3 regions of the Shewanella sp. 10N.7 genome follow, and region 3 is predicted to be linked to each of the others. Evidence: predicted binding sites of a transcription regulator. Region 3 holds the regulator's gene; each other region holds the start of a gene.
The links. The regulator sigma-54, encoded in region 3, starts transcription at its own class of promoters, with help from an activator protein. The targets are predictions, from matches to a motif close to GTTGGCACGNNNNTNGNNT.
Positions count from the first base shown of each region.

Region 1: the regulator sigma-54 is predicted to act here: its motif matches at 1,146-1,164, upstream of LMH66_RS11300 (CmpA/NrtA family ABC transporter substrate-binding protein).
Region 2: the regulator sigma-54 is predicted to act here: its motif matches at 989-1,007, upstream of flgF (flagellar basal-body rod protein FlgF).

Region 1 is NZ_JAJGZS010000015.1:113,130-115,405, forward strand. Features, by position in the region: gene LMH66_RS11300 (CmpA/NrtA family ABC transporter substrate-binding protein) at 1-1,021, opposite strand, end outside; gene LMH66_RS11305 (sodium ion-translocating decarboxylase subunit beta) at 1,931-2,276, opposite strand, start outside.
Region 2 is NZ_JAJGZS010000010.1:96,934-99,209, forward strand. Features, by position in the region: gene flgG (flagellar basal-body rod protein FlgG) at 1-186, opposite strand, end outside; gene flgF (flagellar basal-body rod protein FlgF) at 198-941, opposite strand; gene flgE (flagellar hook protein FlgE) at 1,178-2,276, opposite strand, start outside.
Region 3 is NZ_JAJGZS010000025.1:26,234-28,509, reverse strand. Features, by position in the region: gene LMH66_RS15495 (RNA polymerase factor sigma-54) at 125-1,609, shown strand; gene hpf (ribosome hibernation promoting factor) at 1,634-1,921, shown strand; gene ptsN (PTS IIA-like nitrogen regulatory protein PtsN) at 1,924-2,276, shown strand, end outside.

The DNA.
Region 1 (2,276 bases), on a different contig from region 3:
GAGTCAAATACCAAATCGCATCAGAGTAATATGGATAAGTTGCGTTGTAGCGGAAGAACACATTGAAATCAGGTACTGAACGCTTATCACCTTTTTCGTATTCAAAGGTACCTGTCATGCTATTGGCAATCACATCGTAATCGGCACCAACATAGTTTGACTGTGACAAAATCTTAACTGCAGCAGGACGGTTAGCATTGTTGTTATCATCTAACCATTTCGCCGCTTTGATCAGAGCACGGGTTAATCGAATTGTTGTGTTAGGGTATTTTTCTGCAAATTCAGCTGTTATACCAAAGACTTTCTCAGGGTTATTTTTCCAAATCTCGTAATCGGTAACCACTGGCACCCCAATACCTTTAAACACGGCTTGTTGGTTCCATGGCTCACCCACGCAGTAGCCATAAATCGTGCCCGCTTCAAGGGTTGAAGGCATCTGTGGTGGTGGCGTCACTGATAAAAATGCTTGGGCATCTAACTGACCTGAAGTATCACCTTTATGAGGCGCATAGTAACCAGGGTGGATACCACCTGCTGCTAACCAATAACGTAATTCGTAGTTATGAGTTGAGACAGGAAATACCATACCCATTTTAAATGGCTTACCCGCTTCAGTGTATTCCTCTACCACTGGTTTTAACGCATCAGCTTTAATAGGGTGAACGGGTTTCCCTTCACTATCTTTGGCAATATTGGGTTTCATCTTGCTCCAAATATCATTTGAAACCGTAATCGCATTACCATTTAAGTCCATCGAAAAAGGCGTGATGATGTGAGCTTTAGTGCCATAACCAATCGTGGCTGCTATTGGTTGCCCTGCCAACATATGTGCGCCATCTAATCGTCCATCGATAACACCATCTAATAGCACCTTCCAGTTAGCTTGTGCTTCGATGGTCACATATAAACCTTCTTCTTCGAAGTAACCATTTTCATAAGCAATCGCAATCGGTGCCATATCGGTTAATTTGATAAAACCGAACGTTAACTCTTCTTTTTCAGGAAAGCCGACCTCTGCCATAGCAGGAGCGACTGCCGTAAACGACACAGCCAATAGAGTATGTTTAAGTGCTTTTTTCCAATTCATCTTTCTATCCTTGTTAAATTTAAAAAAGTTAAGTCAAAAACTAAGTTTGAAATAGGGAAAACAAAAAAGGCGCCAACTACTCCCTAAGGAATAATTAAGCGCCTTTGCTTAAATTAATTTATCTCTTTCAAGGCTCACAACACAGACAATCGATTAAATAACCAACGACAAATGCGACTTATGAGCACTACTGAAAACTCGAATTGTTGATAAATACTATTCAGCAACCGTGCCAACCTTTTAAGGTTATGTTTTAAAACAAGTTTATAAATTAAGTACTGGTAGTACTCATAAAGGGTGATACCAATTCAGTGCAACATAAGTTCAATCGCACCTAAATGGGTACTTAAACAGCAAAGTATCCCCCTAAAGAGGTGCAACATTTTATTGAAACGAAAAAATCACTTTTGAATAAATGGCATGAGGTTGAATGAGACTTAGTTTGCTGAGATTAAATTTAATGAGACTAGGTTTAATGAGACTTAGCTTGTTGAGACTAGGTTTAATGAGACTTAGTTTGTTGAGAGTAGGTTTAATGAGACTTAGTTTGTTGGGAGTAGGTTTAATGAGACTTAGCTTGTTGAGATTAGATTTAATGAGACTTAGTTTGTTGAGACTAGGTTTAATGAGACTTAGTTTGTTGGGAGTAGGTTTAATGAGACTAGGCTTAATGAGACTTAGTTTGTTGAAACGAGGTGGAATAGATTTGAGCAGGATGGGATGGTCTAACACCTTAATGGCATGCATCAGTGCAATAACAATTTTAAGCCAATAAAAAAGCCACTGTTAGTCAGTGGCTTCATTCGATTACTCGCGTTTACTTGTCGCTACATTTGATAACGATTAGCCTAATACTGCAAGTAATACACCCGCAGCCACAGCGCTACCTAGAACACCAGCAACGTTAGGCCCCATAGCGTGCATCAGTAAGAAGTTTTGCTGATTAGCCTCAAGACCTACCTTGTTTACAACACGCGCTGCCATAGGAACCGCAGATACGCCCGCTGCACCAATTAATGGGTTTATCTTGCCGCCAGATAACTTAGACATCAATTTAGCCATCATCACACCTGCCGCAGTACCAATACTGAAAGCAACAGCGCCTAAGACTAAAATGCCTAAAGTTTCGATGCGCAGGAATTCTTCAGCTTGCAGTTTTGAGCCCACTGCTAAACCAAGGAAAATCGTC
Region 2 (2,276 bases), on a different contig from region 3:
CAACTTAGTGTTATCAGCACTAATGCCACCAGCCTGATTGACGGTTTGATAGAGTAAATCTTCGAATACTGCTCGGCTCTTTTTATAGCCAACGGTACTGGCATTGGCCACATTGTTAGAAATAACAGCAATATCGGTTTGTTGGGCATCAAGGCCTGTTTTACTGATCCATAAAGCGGGATGCATAATAATTACTCCTAACTAATTCTCATTAAAGACGAGGATGCGCGATCTAGATCTTCGGCATTTTTCATCATCTTCACTTGCATTTCGTATTGACGCTGAATGTCAATTAACGCCACCATTTCCGATACAGCATTAACGTTACTTCCTTCAACTGCGCCGCTCTCAACGGTTACATTAGGATCATTCGGCGCATTTAAGCCCGATGTCAGCCTAAATAAACCATCTTCGCCACGCATCATTTCTGCATTATCTGGATTGACTAATTTAATTCGCGCCACTTCTTCAATCACATCTGCAGTAGCACCCTGTGGTCTTACAGAAATAATGCCATCAGGTGATATCTGAACTTTATCTATTGGTAAAGGCAGTACAATTGGCCCAGCTTCACCCATCACTGGATTACCACGGCCATTGGTCAGTAAACCGGTACTGTCAAAACTTAGACTCCCAGAACGGGTATAAGCCTCACCACCTTCTTTACTTTGAACCGCAATCCAACCTTGATCTTTAATTGCAATGTCTAAATCTCGGCCTGTAGTTTTAATCGGGCCAGAGTTAAAGTTGTGTCCTGGACTTTCTGTCATGGCAAACACACGTGTAGGTAGACCTTCACCAAATGCTTGCATAGAGCGAGCTTGAGCAAGATCAGCTTTAAAACCATCAGTATTGGCATTAGCTAAATTATTGGCACGAACAGCCAAAGCATTCATATTCTGCTTTGCCCCACTCATGGCAACATAAAGTAATTTGTCCATTTGCTGCTCCGTCAAACTTTTTACATAACAAAAGATATATACAGAACTAGCAATCAGTGTGCCAACACATGAAAGTAAAAATAATTAAAGCTAAGCTAATGAATTTGAGATGGAATAAAACGATTACCTGGTGAGGTACTAATAAGAAGGGAGTCAATTAAAATGGCAAAGAGTTGCCGTTGCGGCAACTCTTTGAAAATCTAAACTCTATGATTAATCAAAACCTTAATCGATAACTAGCGGATTTGTAGTATTGACTGATTCAAGGTGTTATTCACCTCAAGCGTACGAGAGTTAGCTTGGAAGTTACGTTGAGCTGAGATTAAGTCAACCAATTCTGTGGTCAAATCAACGTTAGACTGCTCAAGTGCTGATGAACGAATACTACCGAACGTGCCACTATTGGCTTCACCTGCCAAGGCTGCACCAGAATCTAAGCTCGCTTTCCAAGAGGTATTACCCACTTGAGTCAAACCTTGTTCATTAGCAAAACGCACTAGTGCAACACGCGCGAGTGGCTCAGTTGAACCATTACTGTAACTTGCAGTCACTAAGCCATCAGAACCGATACCCACATTGGTTAAACGACCTACTGTTGTACCGTCTTGGGTTAATTCTGTCACTTCAAAAGGTGAAGCATATTGTGTTGGGTTATTAAAACCAAGAGTTAATTTTTGAGTACCATCAGCACCAGGACCTAGAACATTTGCGCCATTGACACCCAGCTCGACCGTTTCAACAGTTGCGGGATCTGAACCTGTGTAAGCTCCGGCATCATTAAACTTCAATACAGACCCTTTCCAACCTGATGCATTTTCAGCAAGTGCCGTACCATCTGCAATACCATCGCCGGTAGTATCTACACCGTATGAACCACCATTTGCTTGATCAATATCGACCTGCTCGCCATCAACGGCATAAAAGGCAACCCAGTTACTCTCACCGGTATAAGCACCATCTGTTGGTTTGATGAAGTAGGTTGTCATAATGTGCGACTCACCGAGTGAATCATAAATAGTCACTGACGTTGAGTTATTAAACGTATCTGGATCGTTTGGATCAAAGTTAGCAGGATCTAATGCTGACTCACCTACATTTAAGTTCATTTGCAAACCAACATTACTGGTTTTTACAGGGCTACCAGCAGTATCTGGAATTTTAATCGGTACAGTACTCGATAAGCTCACCGAAGTAGAGTTACCATCGGCATCAACTGGGAAACCTTGTAAGAAGTTACCCGCTGAATCTGTCATGAAACTTTCAGAGTTCACTTTAAATGCACCAGCACGAGTAAATGAGTGATCTTGCGTACCTACTTCAGATGCCGTAACAAAG
Region 3 (2,276 bases):
AGTGCAATGTTCTAGACTGAACTTAAGCCAAGCTTCAGCTTAAGCCTAGAAGCAGTTTAAAAAGGTGCTAGACCCACACAATTGTTAGTCGCGACGATGAAACTCAATTAGGGATAAGCGGTAAATGAAAGCCTCACTCCAACTTAAAATGGGTCAACACCTGACTATGACCCCACAGTTGCAACAAGCCATTCGCTTATTGCAACTTTCCTCATTGGAGCTACAGCAAGAAATTCAACAAGCACTTGACTCAAATCCACTCCTTGAGCTCGAAGATGAGTTTGCTAAAGCAAAAGAACCAGTAAAAGAAAACGCCCAGCAAACCGATACTGATTTTAGTGATAACAGCCAAGTGACTGTTGAAAAAGACACCTCAACCGTAGACACCACTGAATCGTTGACCAAAGAATCCATGCCTGACGAATTACCAATGGATACCACATGGGATGAAGTTTACACAGCATCCCCAAGTTCAGGTTCTGGCGCAGTGGCTCGTGATGACGATATGCCTTTTCAGGGTGAAACCACAGAAGGCTTATATGAGCATTTAGAGTGGCAAAAAAATCTCACCCCTTTTTCTGAAAACGATCTGGTAATTGCCACAGCGATTATCGATGCCGTTGATGAACGTGGTTACTTAACCCAAACAACTGAAGACATATTGCAAGCTTTAGGCCTAGAAGATATTGAACTCGATGAAGTTGAAGCTGTACTCAAACGAGTTCAGCATTTTGATCCAGTAGGCGTTGCAGCAAGAGATTTAAGCGAATGCCTGATGATTCAGCTGGGCCAATACCCTAATGAAATACCTTGTATCGATAACGTTAAGCTACTGATTGCAGAACACCTAGACTTAATTGCAGGCCGCGACTTTAGATTATTAATGCGTAAAACCAAGCTTAAAGAAGATGATTTACGCGAAGCGATTCAATTTATTCAAACGCTTAACCCACGTCCAGGGTTACAGATCACTCCTATTAAAGATGAATATGTCATTCCAGATGTGACAGTGTTTAAAAAGAGTGGCCGTTGGGTCGTTGAGTTAAATCCAGATAACATGCCAAAAATTGGTGTGAATCAGCAATATGCAGCAATGGCAAAAGGCTCAGCAAACCAATCAGACAGCCAATTTATCCGTGGTCATTTGCAAGAAGCAAAATGGTTTATCAAGAGTATTGAAAGCCGTAATGAGACACTATTAAAAGTGGCTAATTGTATTGTGCAATTTCAGCAAGGCTTCTTTGAGTTTGGCGAAGAAGCAATGAAGCCAATGGTACTTAATGACATTGCTGAAGCCGTTGAAATGCATGAGTCGACGATTTCGCGTGTCACGACACAAAAGTATATGCACACCCCTAGGGGACTTTTTGAACTAAAATATTTCTTTTCAAGCCATGTGAGTACTGATGATGGCGGAGAGTGTTCTTCTACTGCAATTCGCGCATTTATTAAAAAGCTTGTTGCCGCAGAAAACCAGCAAAAGCCACTTAGCGATAGTAAAATGGCGACGCTATTGGCAGAACAAGGGATCAATGTTGCTCGGCGTACGATCGCCAAATATCGTGAAGCAATGCTCATCCCTCCCTCAAACCAACGCAAAAGCCTATAAGCCTTTGTTATTGGAGGATGATCTATGCAAATTAACCTGACTGGGCACCATGTGGAAATTACTCAATCTTTACGTGAGTATGTACAAACTAAGTTTTCAAAGCTTGAACGACACTTCGAACAGATCAATAATGTTCACGTTGTGCTCAATGTTCAAAAGCTGCAACAAATTGCAGAGGCAAAATTACACCTCAAAGGAGGTGAAGTTTTTGCGGTATCACAGAACGCTGATATGTATGTTGCAATTGACGCCCTGATCGACAAATTAGATCGTCAGGTAATTAAACACAAAGAGAAGTTAATTAAACACTAACGATGGAACTTCGCACCATTCTGCAGCCGGCGTGCACTACCTGCGCCACGCCGGGCAGTAAGAAAAAAGTACTGGAACTTATCAGCGATTTAATGGCTGCCCAGTACCCAACCCTATCTTCACAGGCTATTTTTGAAAGTTTAATAGCACGTGAAAAAATGGGTAGTACAGGTATAGGAAATGGCATTGCGATTCCTCATGGTCGATTAACTGATATCGAAGAACCGATAGCAATTTTGATCAAGTGTGAAGAAGGCATTGAGTTTGATGCTATCGACAAGAAACCCGTGGATATATTATTTGCGCTGTTAGTTCCTTCTGATCAATGCCAACAGCATTTAAGTACGCTGTCGAG